One region of the Streptomyces sp. NPDC037100 genome, then DNA from elsewhere that is predicted to be linked to it. Evidence: riboswitches for the same ligand, from Rfam matches in the RefSeq annotation. Region 1 holds a riboswitch; each other region holds the start of a gene.
The links. Region 1 has a riboswitch for cyclic di-AMP ahead of ACZ7EG_RS36825 (M23 family metallopeptidase). Riboswitches for the same ligand answer to the same signal wherever they lie in the genome.

Region 1 (4,247 bases):
CAGCACCTCGGCGGCGAAGCGACGGATGCCGCGCTCGCGGGCGACGGCGCCGATGTGTTCGAGCAGCGCGGAGGCGACCCCGCGGCCCTGGTGGGCGTCCTGTACGAGGAAGGCGACCTCGGCCTCGTCGGCGGGTGCGGACGCGGGTGTTCCGTCGGCGCCGATCCGGTCGTAGCGTACGGTGGCGATGAACTCGCCGCCGACCGTGGCCGCGAGTCCCACCCGGTCCACAAAGTCGTGGTGCGTGAAGCGGTGGACGTCCTTGGCGGACAGGCGAGGGTACGGCGCGAAGAAGCGGTAGTACTTCGACTCGTCGGAGACCTGCTCATAGAAGCTGACCAGGCGATCGGCGTCATCAACGGTGATGGGCCGGATGCGCGCGGTACCCCCGTCGCGCAGCACCACGTCGGCTTCCCAGTGGGCGGGATACTCGTGCCGGTCCGGCGAGGTCTGCATGGGCCCCAGAGTACGGCTAGCGCCTGACAACGGCGCGAGGCAGTCTGTGGAGGGCGTCAGTCGGGTCGAGGCCGCGATCCGACGGCACCCCCGGAGTGGACCGCGAGGACCGCTCCGGGCGGGCTTCACGATATGGGAAACTGGTCTAGACAACCCTGAACACCGAAGGGCAGCAACACATGGCTGAGCGCCGCGTCAACGTCGGCTGGGCCGAGGGCCTCCACGCCCGCCCCGCCTCCATCTTCGTCCGAGCCGCCACGGCCGCAGGCGTCCCGGTGACGATCGCCAAGGCTGACGGCAACCCCGTCAACGCGGCCTCGATGCTGGCCGTCCTGGGCCTCGGCGCCCAGGGGGGCGAGGAGATCGTCCTCGCCTCCGACGCCGAGGGCGCGGACGCCGCCCTCGACCGGCTGGCGAAGCTGGTCTCCGAGGGTCTCGAGGAACTGCCCGAGACCGTCTGATGTCCTGAGCGCCCGATGCGGCGCACAGCGAAGGGCTCGTCCGAATTGACCGGGCGGGCCCTTCGCCATTCCCGGTCCATAGGGGGCAGTAATTCCCGTCTTCGGGCATCGGAAATAAACCCCCGGGAATTCGCCTCTCTTTGTATACGGCTGCCGTGTTAAAGCCGCAGGCTCGCCGTGTTTACGGGATGTTGCGAGTTCCTCACACGGTCGGCGCGTTCCTCGGCGGAGCCGAGGCGCAGGCGGTGCGCGCCGATCGCGCGCTCGGTGTGCAGCGCCGTGACCGCCCGAGCGCGCTCACCGTCCCCGCGCGCCACCGCGTCCACGATCGCGCCGTGTTCCGTCCAGGACTCCACCGGGCTGAGCGGCGCCTCCACGACGTACATCCATGTGATCTTGTGGCGGAGCTGGGTGAGCATCGAGGTCAGGGCGTGGCTGCCGGAGGCCTGGGCGAGCGTCTCGTGGAACCAGGCGCCCAGGGAGCGCAGGTCGTCGCTGTTGCCGCGACGGGCCCTGTCCTGGCCCAGCCGGACCAGGCCGCGCAGGACCTTCAGATGCGCCTCGGTGCGGCGCTGGGCGGCGCGGGCCGCACCGAGCGGCTCCAGGAGCATCCGCATCTCCAGCAGGTCGCCGGCCTCCTGCTCGGTGGGCTCGGCCACGCACGCGCCCGCGTGCCGGCGAGTCACCACGAAGCCCTCGGCCTCCAGAGTGCGCAGCGCCTCCCGGACGGGCACCCGCGAGACGCCGTAGCGGCGGGCGAGGAGTTCCTCGGTGAGCCGGCTGCCGCGTGCGTGGACACCCGCGACGATGTCGTCCCGGATGGCCGTGCACACCGAGTGCGCGGGAATACGCATGACCGACCTCCCCTTAATCCCCGTGAAACGCCGACGAGCGGCGCGTGTTTCCGTGACTCTATTGCAATGAGCCGGAATTTCCGACGGCAGGCGGGAATCCAGGGATATTTTTTGGACAGCGGACATCCGGCGGGCTTCCAGAGACGCCCCGCGGGCATCCGGCGGGCATCCGGAAAACACCGAAAGCCCCGGCTCGGGGAGCCGGGGCTTCGGGAACGACGGAGGGGTTCCGCTCAGACGCCGACGCCGTGCGAGCGCAGGTAGGCGACCGGGTCGATGTCCGAGCCGTACTCGGGGCTCGTACGGGCCTCGAAGTGCAGGTGCGGGCCGGTGACGTTGCCGGTCGCGCCGGACAGGCCGATCTGCTGGCCGGGGGTGACCTGCTGGCCCACCGAGACGCCGACGGAGGACAGGTGGCCGTACTGGGTGTACGTCCCGTCGTTCATCTTGATCACGATCTGGTTGCCGTAGGAACCGCCCCAGCCGGCCTCGACGACGGTGCCCGCGCCGACGGCGTGCACGGAGGTGCCGCTGGCGGCGTGGAAGTCCACGCCGGTGTGGCTGCCGGAGGACCACAGGCCGCTGCTGGCCTTGTAGCCGGTGGAGACGTACGAGCCGGAGATCGGGGCCACGTAGGCGTTGAGGCGCTTGCGCTCGGCCTCGCGGGCGGCGCGCTCCTTGGCCTCGCGGGCCTCCTCGGCCGCTTCCTTGGCCTTCTCGGCCTCCTCGGCGGCCCGCTTGCGGGCGGCCTCCTCGGCCTTCCGCTTGGCGGCGGCCTCCTCGGCGGCCTGCTGCTGCGCGACGGCCTGGGCGTCGATCTGCTGGGCCACGGTGTCGCCCATGGTGACGACCGGGGTGAGGCCGGTCTGCTCGGCGCTGGGCTCGGCAGCGAAGGCCGCGGGGGCAGCCACGGTGCCGATCACGCCGGTGGTGGCGAGGGCCGCGACACCCGCCGCGCGGGCGGTGCGACGCTGGATCCTGCTGGGACGACGGTGCTTCCCGGTGGCGCGAGTGAACGCCATGTGGTGGCTGGTCCTTTCCTTCCCTCTCGCCTACCGGGTTAGCTGACGGGTTCGGAGCAGGAAGGTCTCCTACGGACTCCCTCGCGGCACGCGCGGGCGTCCGATTCACCCCAGGGACTGCGGTGGGTCCCCGGCTCCCCTGGCTCGCGCCGTACGGGGACTCGGCGATGACTGTCCGGTGCCGCGGGTGCGGCGCACTGCCTGACGAACAGCCCGGACGACGCTAAGCGGCGCCACTTTCAATTCCCAAACGAATCCCGGCTTTTGTAGCGCATCCCACAGGGCAGACAGGCAACTCCCACCCCAATTCGGGCATAAAGGGGCCCTGGCGCCTTTGAAGACAACCAGGGCCCCTGCGCGGGCGTGCCGCTACTCGGCGGCGACGACGGTGACTTCGCCGATGCCGAGGGCCTCGACAGGCGCCTTGATCTGCGCCGCGTCACCGACGAGGACGGTCACCAGCCGATCCACCGGGAAGGCGCTGACGGCCGCCGCGGTGGCCTCCACGGTGCCGGTCGTGGCGAGCTGCCGGTACAGCGTGGCCTGGTAGTCGTCGGGCAGATGCTGCTCGACCTGGTCGGCCAGCGTGCTCGCGACGGCCGCTGCCGTCTCGTACTTCAGCGGCGCGACGCCGACCAGATTCTGCACGGCGACGTCCCGCTCGGCGTCGGTCAGCCCCTCGGCGGCGAGGGTGCGCAGCACCGTCCAGAGGTCCTCCAGAGCGGGGCCGGTGTTGGGCGTGTCCACGGAGCCGCTGATGGCGAGCATCGCCGCACCCGTGCCGTCCGGGGCGGACCTGAGGACCTGGCCGAACGCCCGTACGCCGTAGGTGTAGCCCTTCTCCTCCCGCAGGACGCGGTCCAGGCGGGAGGTGAGGGTGCCGCCGAGGCAGTACGTGCCGAGCACCTGCGCGGGCCACACGCGGTCGTGCCGGTCCGGCCCGATCCGGCCGATCAGCAGCTGCGTCTGGACGGCGCCCGGGCGGTCCACGATGACGACCCGGCCGGTGTCGTCGGCGGTCACCGGCGGCACCGGACGCGGCTCGGCCGGGGAGCCCGTCCAGGCGCCCAGCGTGTCCCCGAGCAGGGCGTCCAGGTCGATGCCGGTGAGGTCGCCGACGACCACGACGGTGGCCGTGGCAGGGCGGACGTGCTTCTCGTAGAAGGCGCGCACGGCCGCGGAGTCGATGGCGGCGACGGTCTCCTCGGTGCCCTGCCGCGGGCGCGACATGCGCGAGTCCGCCGGAAAGAGCTCCTTGGAGAGCTCCTTGGCGCCACGGCGGGACGGGTTGGCCAACTCGTGCGGGATCTCGTCGAGACGGTTGGCGACCAGCCGCTCGACCTCGCTGTCGGCGAACGCGGGAGCCCTCAGGGCGTCGGCGACCAGGCCCAGTCCCTTGGCGAGCCGGGAGGCCGGCACCTCCAGGCTGAGCCGGACGCCGGGGTGGTCGGCGT
Region 2 (4,247 bases), on a different contig from region 1:
TCGTCCTCGAACAGCGGGTCCTCGATGGAGACGAGCGGGTACGCGTCGACGAGCTCCGCGTAGTACTCGGTCATCTCGGCCGCCGAGCGGTTCTTGCCCTCGAAGGTGTAGACGCCGTCCTTGTAGAACTCGGAGGCGGCGACGTCGAGCGCCAGGGCGATCTGCTCGCCGGGGGTGTAACCGGCTTCCTTGATCGCCTCGAGGATGAGGTCGAGGGCCTCGCGGTTGGAGCCGAGGTTCGGGGCGAAGCCGCCCTCGTCGCCGAGGCCGGTGGCCAGGCCCTTGCTCTTCAGGACCTTCTTCAGGGTGTGGTAGACCTCGGCGCCCCAGCGCAGGGCCTCGGAGAAGGACTCCGCGCCGATCGGGGCGATCATGAACTCCTGGATGTCCACGTTGGAGTCGGCGTGCGAACCGCCGTTCAGGATGTTCATCATCGGCACCGGCAGCAGGTGCGCGTTGGGGCCGCCCAGGTAGCGGAAGAGGGGGAGGTCGCTGGCCTCGGAGGCGGCGTGGGCCACGGCGAGGGAGACGCCGAGGATGGCGTTGGCGCCGAGGGAGCCCTTGTTGTCGGTGGCGTCCAGGTCGAACATCGCCTGGTCGATCAGGCGCTGCTCGGTGGCGTCGTAGCCGACCAGCTCCGGGCCGATCTGCTCGATGACCGCGAGAACGGCTTTCTCCACACCCTTGCCGAGGTAGCGGTTCGAGTCGCCGTCGCGGAGCTCGATGGCCTCGAAGGCGCCCGTGGAGGCGCCGGACGGGACGGCGGCACGACCCGTGCTGCCGTCGTCGAGGCCGACCTCGACCTCGACCGTGGGGTTGCCTCGGGAGTCCAGGATTTCCCGGGCTACGACGACGTCGATGGACGGCACGAGCATCTCCTTCTTGATGTGACGCGGTGACGCGGGTCGCGCGGACCCGGCGAGGTGCGGGCCCGGTGGCTCGCGACATGAGCCTAACCGGCTCCGGGCGATCGGCCACCGGGTCGCCCACCCCATGGACAGAACCGAGAGTAAATTGTTTCCGAACGGAACAAAGCCGGTTGCCGAAAAAACCCCGCCCCGGCGCGTACGGGGGATGACGCACCGGGGCGGGGAGTCCGTGGACCCTGGACGGGTCCGGCCGGGGCCGCTGCTTACTTCAGGTGCAGCTGCTGGCCCGGGTAGATGAGGTTGGCGTCCTCGATGATGTCCTTGTTCAGCTGGAAGAGCTTCTCCCAGCCGCCCTTGACCTTCTCGTCCGCGGCGATCGAGCCGAGGGTGTCACCCTTGACGACCTTGTACTCGCCGTCGCCCTTCTCGACCTTCTTGCCGGTCGGGGTGGTGACGGTCTTCTTGGCCGCCGGGCGCTCGTCGGAGCGGGAGGCCGGCTGCTGCTCGGTCTGACGGGTCTCGGTGCTCTGCGAGGAGCTTCCGGAGTCGCTCGAGGAGCCGCCGCCGGTGTAGCCGGCGCTCGACAGGCCCTTGCCGCAGACCGGCCAGGCACCCTTGCCCTGGCTCGCCAGGACCTTCTCGGCGATCTCGATCTGCTGGGCCTTGGTCGCCTGGTCGGCGGTGGAGGCGTACTTGGTGCCGCCGTAGCCGGACCAGGTGGAGGCGGAGAACTGCAGACCGCCGTAGTAGCCGTTGCCGGTGTTGATGGACCAGTTGCCGCCGGACTCGCACTGGGCGACCGCGTCCCACTCGGAGGCGGTGGCGGCGGAGGCGTTGCCGGCCGCCATCAGCGGGGCGGCGACGGCGGCACCGGTGACACCGGCGATGGCGATGGCACGAGTGGCCTTGGACGGACGGCGGTGCGTGCCCTTGCCGGAAAACAGCATGGAGAGATCCCCTCACCGACGCCTGCGAGGTGAGCTGTCGGGTTCGGGCCGGTTGAGTTGCCCGGCCGCGCCCCTCTCGGGACGCGGCTTCACCCCAAGCCCTTCCGGCAACCGGCCGGTCGGGCACTTACCTTGGGTCCCCCGCTCCTGCCTACGGCGCTTGACGCGACGACTGTTCCCGTACGGCCGCTGGCAGGATTCGGCGTTGCGGCAGCCGGGGCTCGCGGTGACGAGCGATCACGACCGTAGACACGCGATCCACTGAATTTCAAAGACGATCAGGGCTTCTGAGATCTATCTCTCACGGGCCCCAAATGGGACATTAGCCGCGAAACATGACGTCAACTCGCACGGTTTAGGGGGGACTTCGCCCCCCGTTTCCGCACTGCCCGAACGGCTACTTCTCGTCCGCTTCGCCCTCGACCGCGAGCGCCTGACCGGGGTGGATGAGGTCCGGGTCGGCGCCGACCTCGTTCTCGTTGCCCTCGTAGAGCGTGTGCCATCCGCCGCTGACCTGAAGGGCGTCGGCGATGGACCAGAGACTGTCGCCGACGCCCACGATGTAGGCGCCCTCGGACGCGTCGCCGGAACCCTCGTCAGCCTGCGCGGAGTGACGCCCCGTGGACTTCCCCGCACCATCGCCGTCGGACGCGCCGGTTTCGTCGGCGCTGGGGCCGCGATGACGGCCGGAGCCGGTGTCGGTCGGCCGCGAGGAGTCGCCACCCTGCCGGGCGCTGTCGGCTTTGTCGCCCTTGGAGGTGGCCGACGGGGAGCCGTCGGACTGCCGCTTCTGCGACGAGCCGGTGGTTTCGGTGGACTTGTCCGGCTTGGCGGTTTCATCCTTCGAGGCCGATGACGCGTCAGGTGACGACGAAGGAGAGGAGGAAGGACTGCCCGAAGGGGACGAACCGAGCGAGTCGAGCAGACCGGGCGAGTCGACCTCACCGGACGAGTCGGATGAACCGGACGAGTCCGACCCCTTGCCCTGCTCGAGGCCGGAGAGCAGTCCACAGGTGCGCCACGCGCCGACTCCCTGGTCGGCGAGGATTCTCTCGGCCACGGCTATCTGCTGTGAGCGGCTGGCCAGGTCGGCGCTCGCGGCGTAGTCGAGGCCGCCGTGGTTCTCCCAGTCCTCCTGGGACAACTGCAGGCCGCCGTAGTAACCGTTGCCGCTGTTCTGGCTCCAGGCGCCGCCGGTCTCGCAGTCCGCGACCTTGTCCCAGGTCGTGCCGTCGGCCGCACTGGCACCGGAGGCCCCGAGGAGTGGGATCGCGATGGCGGAGCCGGTCACTCCGGCCGCGACGAGGAGAGCCGGAGCCTGGCGTGGGCGACGGTGTCGACCGTTCCCGGAGAGCATACGGAGACCTTTCGCGCGACAGCGGTGATCGACGCGGCGTGAATCCCTCCGCGTTGATGGGTGAACGTATCGGCAGACGATCACTTGTCACAAGTTCATGCCGCGCAGATCACGTGAAGATCACAGGTCTGATGTTTCGTCACGTTCGGCCGGTGCTGCCGGTGCGAACTCCACCGGCAGCGTGCGCAGCCCGCGCATGATGAGGCCGCCGCGCCATCTCAGCTCGGCCGGATCGGCAGCGAGCCGGAGGTCCGGGAGGCGGGTGAGGAGGGTGGCGAGCGCGGTCTGCCCCTCCAGGCGGGCCAGCGGGGCGCCGAGGCAGTAGTGGATGCCGTGGCCGTATCCGAGGTGCTGGTTGTCGCGGCGGGAGAGGTCCAGTACGTCCGGATCGGCGAATCGCTCAGGGTCCCGGTCCGCGGCGGCCAGCACCACGAGGACGGGGTCGCCCGCCTCGATGCGCCGACCGCCGAGAGTGAGGGACTGCGTGGCGAAGCGCCAGGTGGCGAGTTCGACGGGGCCGTCGTAGCGGAGGAGTTCCTCGACGCCGGTCTCCAGGAGGCCGCTCTCCCCGGCGGCGAGGGACGCCTGGAGCCGGGCACGCTGCCCTGGGTGGGTGAGCAGCGCGTAGGTGCCGTTTCCGATCAGGTTGACGGTTGTCTCGAAACCGGCGAACAGCAGGATGAAGGCCATGGCCGCCGCCTCGTTCTCGGTGAGGTGCTCGCCGTGGTCGGAGGCGCGGATCAGACCGGAGATGAGGTCCTCGCCGGGGGCGGGTTCGGCGGGCAGCGCCTCGCGCTTGCGGTGGATGAGGTCGGCGAGGTAGCCGCGCATCTTCTTCACCGACCGCGCCACACCGCCCCTGGGCCCGCCCTGGTGACGGATCATCATGCCCGCCCAGTCGCGGAAGTCGTCCTGGTCCTCGCGCGGGACGCCGAGCAGGTCGCAGATCGCGTAGATGGGGAGCGGGAAGGCGAACTCGTGGATCAGGTCGGCGGATCCCTTCGCCGCGAAGCCGTCGATCAGAGTGTCGGTGAGCTCCTGCACCCGTGGCGCGAACTCGGCGACCCGGCGGGG
Region 3 (4,247 bases), on a different contig from region 1:
CCGCTCGTGAGCCCCGCCGAGGAGCGCAGCGCGCGCAGTTCGGCGCCCAGTTTGCGGCGGCGCACCGCGGGACCGTGCTGCATGGGCTCCTCCTTACTCCTTCGGAGCCACCCAAATACGGTTTCGTGTCGCAGAGTTCACCGCTTTGAGCGACAGATATATGCATATCTTGGTGGATCGCCGACCTTCACGGGTGTTTCGGTGGCAGTCTGACGACGAAGCACCAGTCCGGGACCGTACTCGAACCATCCGCTCCGTGTCGGGCTACGGTCCCGTGGGAAAGGGACGACGTCGCCATGGCAGACCATCTGGAAGCATCCGTCACTCTGCCGAGCGATCCCGCCTCGGTCTCCGCAGCGCGTGCCTATGTGGTGAACACGCTGGCGGAGTGGGGCCTGCCGACGGACACGGAGGTGTCCGACACCGTCCGGCTCATCATCTCGGAACTCGCCACCAACGCCGTCCAGCACACCTTCGGTCAGTCGCCCACCTTCACCGTGGAGGTCGAGCTGGATCGCGACGAACGGCTGCGCATCGGTGTCACGGACAGTCACCCGCGCTTCCCCAGACGCCTGCCCGCAGCCGTCCAGCAGGACAACGGCCGCGGCCTGGTCATCATCCGCTGGCTGACCGCCGAGTGCGGTGGCAGACTCCGTATCCGCCCCACCCGCGAAGGCGGCAAGACCATCTCGATCGAACTCCCGTGGGCCGTCCCGGTCCGCCCGGTGACGACGGCGGGCCAGCAGGAGGCGTAGCCGGTCACAGCAGGACCTGAAGGCCCTCCCCACCGGGTGCCTCGACGCACCCCGGCCCGCGCGACCCACATCCGGGCCACCCTCGCGGCTCTACGCGGCCCGCTGCGCGCTGTGCGACCCGCCCGAGCCCGCGGCCCTCACCGGTGCCGCGCCGACGCCTCCCGGTGCGCTGCCGCCCCTCGCAGCTCTGACGGCTGCCGGACGGTGCGCCGCAGCGGTGCCGGGATCCGGATCTCGGCCCCCTCCGGCTCCTCCTCGGTGGTCTCCCCGGCTCCGTCCCGTTCCACGTGCAGCCCCGCCCGTCGCACCAGCCGGGGGAGTATCCCCCACAGCCCGACGCAGACCAGGAAGGTCGCGACGCCCGCGGCGATGCCACCGGCCCGGCCCGTGGTCACGTCGACCACCAGCAGCACCGAACCGCTGAACGCGAACACCAGCACGCTCAGACCGGTCGTGGCCAGACGCGAGGAGACCTGCACTATGCGGGGCTTGGCGCCCTGCTGGAAGAGGGAGCGGTGCAGCGCGGCCGGCGCGGTGAAGAGCGCGGCGGCCAGGACCGCCAGCAGCAGCGTGATGACGTAGGTGACGCGCTGAACCGTGTCCAGGTCCCCGAAGCGCGAGGTGAAGGCCAGCGACAGCAGGAAGGCGAAGAGGATCTGCACACCCGTCTGGGTGACGCGGAGTTCCTGGAGCAGCTCGACGAAGTTGCGGTCGGCGCGTTGCAGCGGAGTCTCGTTGCGCGCGGTGCAGGGACGGTGCTCGGCCATGACGTCACGGGTATCCACTTACGGCCGTGTCACGCTCCGGCGTGCGGCGGCGCGTCAAGGACGCCGCCGCACGCCGGGCGGATCACTTCACGCGCCCGTACCAGACGCTCTTGGTCCAGATCTTCTGCAGTCGCACCACGTCCCCGCTCTTCGGGGAGTGCCAGAGCTTGTTCTTACCCGCGTAGATACCGACGTGGTACACGTTGCTGCCCGAGTGGAAGAACACCAGGTCTCCCGCCTTGCGGTTCTTGGCGGAGATGTGGCGCGTCTTGTTGTACTGCTGGGCAGCCGTGCGGGGGAGCTTCTTGCCGGCCTTCTTGAACGAGTAGAGCGTGAGCCCGGAGCAGTCGAACCGGTGCGGCCCTATCGCCCCGTACTTGTAGGGCGAACCCTTCTTGGATGCCGCGATCTGGAGTGCCTTGGTCGCCGGTGTGGCTGCCGCGGCCTCGGAGGTGAAGCCGGGCGCCACGATCGAGCCGCCCACCGCGGCGATGGTGAGCGCCGAGGCCGTACCGGCTCGGGCCATGAGCGACGGGACACGATTGAGCGCAGTCATGCGCAACCCTTCGTCAGCCGCCTGTGAAGGATGACCTGTCGGATTCGGGCTGACAAAGTTGCCCGGCCGCTGACGCGGCTTCACCCCAAGGGCTGCTCGGGTCCGGTCATGGCGTGACCGTTCCGGCGACCCGTCGTGCTTGGGTCCTCCACTCCTGCCGATCCACTCCTGTCGACCGGTCATCCGGGCGGCGGCAGGACTCGGCGTCCGCCCGGATCGCCCCGCCACAGCGGCGGGGGCTTGTCGTCAGACAGGGATCTTGGCGCATGCCTGTCCGGATTTCCCAACGGAACCGGGGATTTGTGTTGTTACTCACCACTCACCCGTTCGGGTGGACACGTGTGCGTTCGCGCCACTGTCCACGGGTTCGCGGACCGTCGGACCAGCGGCGGAATACCCCAGTCCGTCCCCGGGCTACGCGTGTTGCGCAACCGGGAGGGCCCGAAAATCGGTCCTCCGCCTACTCCGAACAGGGGTACGTCTTTTGGTCCGTTTCAACTCAGCTCCGAACGCTCCGCCGTCGTCGGGCATCCGGACCGACGGCTTCGCGTCAACTGACGGACTCCGGGGGCAGGGTGAGCCGGGCCGTGCGCCGCTCACCGTCCAGCACGCGCAGCGCCCGGACCAGGGTGTCGGCGTGCAGTTCCGTCTCGCCCCGCTGGTGCATCAGGGCCAGAGCATCACGCAGCGCGGTCACCTTGCCGACGAGGGCCTGGGCGGCGCGCAGCCCGCGGTAGGTGTCGCCGTCGCGGGCCGGGTTGATGCGGCCGAGCAGGTCGACGACGTCGAGGTAACGGTCGATCAGTTCCGCCTCGGCGCGGGTCAGGGCGGGAAGCGACGGCAGTTCGGGCGGGAGCACCGGGGCCTCACTGCCCGGTCGGCGGGGCGAGGGTGGCCTTGCGGCCGGGGATGATCCCGTCCACCAGGCCGTACTCCGCCGCCTCCTGCGCGGTGAGGACTTGTCCCGCTCGATGTCCGCGCTCACCTGCTCCCGGGTGCGGCCCGTGTTCAGGGCGAGCATCTCCTCCATCCGGCTCCGGACGCGGGCCAACTCATCCGCCTGGATGGCCAGATCGCTCGCCTGACCGCGGATCGGCTCGGGCAGGGGCATCGCGGCGGAGCACTGGAGGGCCGGCCACTAGGCCCGTGCCCGTGCAGACGGAAGACCTCGGTGACCTTGTCCACGACCTTCCGCATCACGCGCAGGTCCGACGAACTCATCGCCTCCGTTCTCGGCAGGACGCTCGCCGCCCGTGAGTCCCTGGTCGTCGACGGCCGGCCCGCCTTCCCGCGGCTCGTCGTCCAGGTGTGGACGGAGACCCTGCGCAACGAGGAGCCGGCACTCCTGCTCGCGGACGGCTACGGCTCGGTCCGCGCGGCCTGGGGAGGATCGTCGAGGACTACCAGGAGGCCGGGATGATGCCGGGCGGACGTGGCGCCGGACCACGTGGCCCGCACGATGATGCCGCGGTGCTCGGGTTCATCGCCCAGCAGTCCCTCTTCGGGCCGGCGCCGGTCGAGGCCCTCCGGGACGGTCTGCGGGCGCTGATCGGCATGCGGGACGGGGACACGCCGACCGGTGGATCACGACTGGATTAACGTGCCCGAAACGCGGTCCGACTAGCCTGCCGCTCCACGCCACCTGGCACTTTGCCCCGTGGCCGCGGCAACCGGGCCCCGCACGGCCCGGAGCGACGACTGTGAGGTGGGACGTGCAGCTGACCCCGCACGAGCAAGAACGACTGCTGATCCACGTGGCGGCGGACGTCGCCGAGAAGCGCCGGGCCCGTGGTCTGAAGCTCAACCACCCCGAGGCGGTCGCGCTCATCACCTCGCACATCCTCGAAGGCGCGCGGGACGGCCGGACCGTAGCGGAGCTCATGTCCTCCGGACGTAAACTCCTGACCAGGGACGACGTCATGGAGGGCATCCCCGAGATGATCCACGACGTCCAGGTCGAGGCCACCTTCCCGGACGGCACCAAGCTCGTCACCGTCCACGAGCCGATCGTCTGACGGGGAGACCGCCGTGATTCCCGGAGAGATCCTGTTCGCCGAGGACCCGATTGCCTACAACGAGGGGCGCGAGGTCACCCGCCTCACCGTCCTCAATGCCGCCGACCGGCCCGTACAGGTCGGCTCCCACTACCACTTCGCCGAGGCCAATCCC

Region 2: another riboswitch for cyclic di-AMP. It lies ahead of ACZ7EG_RS14760 (transglycosylase family protein); the one in region 1 lies ahead of ACZ7EG_RS36825 (M23 family metallopeptidase).
Region 3: another riboswitch for cyclic di-AMP. It lies ahead of ACZ7EG_RS32550 (C40 family peptidase); the one in region 1 lies ahead of ACZ7EG_RS36825 (M23 family metallopeptidase).

Annotation. Positions count from the first base shown of each region.
Region 1 is NZ_JBVJSX010000017.1:45,785-50,031, forward strand. Features, by position in the region: gene ACZ7EG_RS36810 (bifunctional acetate--CoA ligase family protein/GNAT family N-acetyltransferase) at 1-456, opposite strand, end outside; gene ACZ7EG_RS36815 (HPr family phosphocarrier protein) at 636-917, shown strand; gene ACZ7EG_RS36820 (GntR family transcriptional regulator) at 1,076-1,771, opposite strand; gene ACZ7EG_RS36825 (M23 family metallopeptidase) at 2,005-2,793, opposite strand; cyclic di-AMP (ydaO/yuaA leader) riboswitch at 2,806-2,970, opposite strand; gene ACZ7EG_RS36830 (M16 family metallopeptidase) at 3,163-4,247, opposite strand, start outside.
Region 2 is NZ_JBVJSX010000004.1:120,937-125,183, forward strand. Features, by position in the region: gene eno (phosphopyruvate hydratase) at 1-869, opposite strand, end outside; gene ACZ7EG_RS14760 (transglycosylase family protein) at 1,133-1,816, opposite strand; cyclic di-AMP (ydaO/yuaA leader) riboswitch at 1,821-1,985, opposite strand; gene ACZ7EG_RS14765 (transglycosylase family protein) at 2,214-3,173, opposite strand; gene ACZ7EG_RS14770 (cytochrome P450 family protein) at 3,294-4,247, opposite strand, start outside.
Region 3 is NZ_JBVJSX010000012.1:139,341-143,587, reverse strand. Features, by position in the region: gene ACZ7EG_RS32565 (helix-turn-helix domain-containing protein) at 1-83, opposite strand, end outside; gene ACZ7EG_RS32560 (ATP-binding protein) at 297-755, shown strand; gene ACZ7EG_RS32555 (DUF6328 family protein) at 893-1,522, opposite strand; gene ACZ7EG_RS32550 (C40 family peptidase) at 1,605-2,078, opposite strand; cyclic di-AMP (ydaO/yuaA leader) riboswitch at 2,082-2,262, opposite strand; gene ACZ7EG_RS32545 (hypothetical protein) at 2,629-2,937, opposite strand; partial or broken gene ACZ7EG_RS32540 (ATP-dependent Clp protease proteolytic subunit) at 3,097-3,189, opposite strand; gene ACZ7EG_RS32535 (hypothetical protein) at 3,250-3,498, shown strand; gene ACZ7EG_RS32530 (hypothetical protein) at 3,549-3,677, shown strand; gene ACZ7EG_RS32525 (urease subunit gamma) at 3,791-4,093, shown strand; gene ACZ7EG_RS32520 (urease subunit beta) at 4,107-4,247, shown strand, end outside.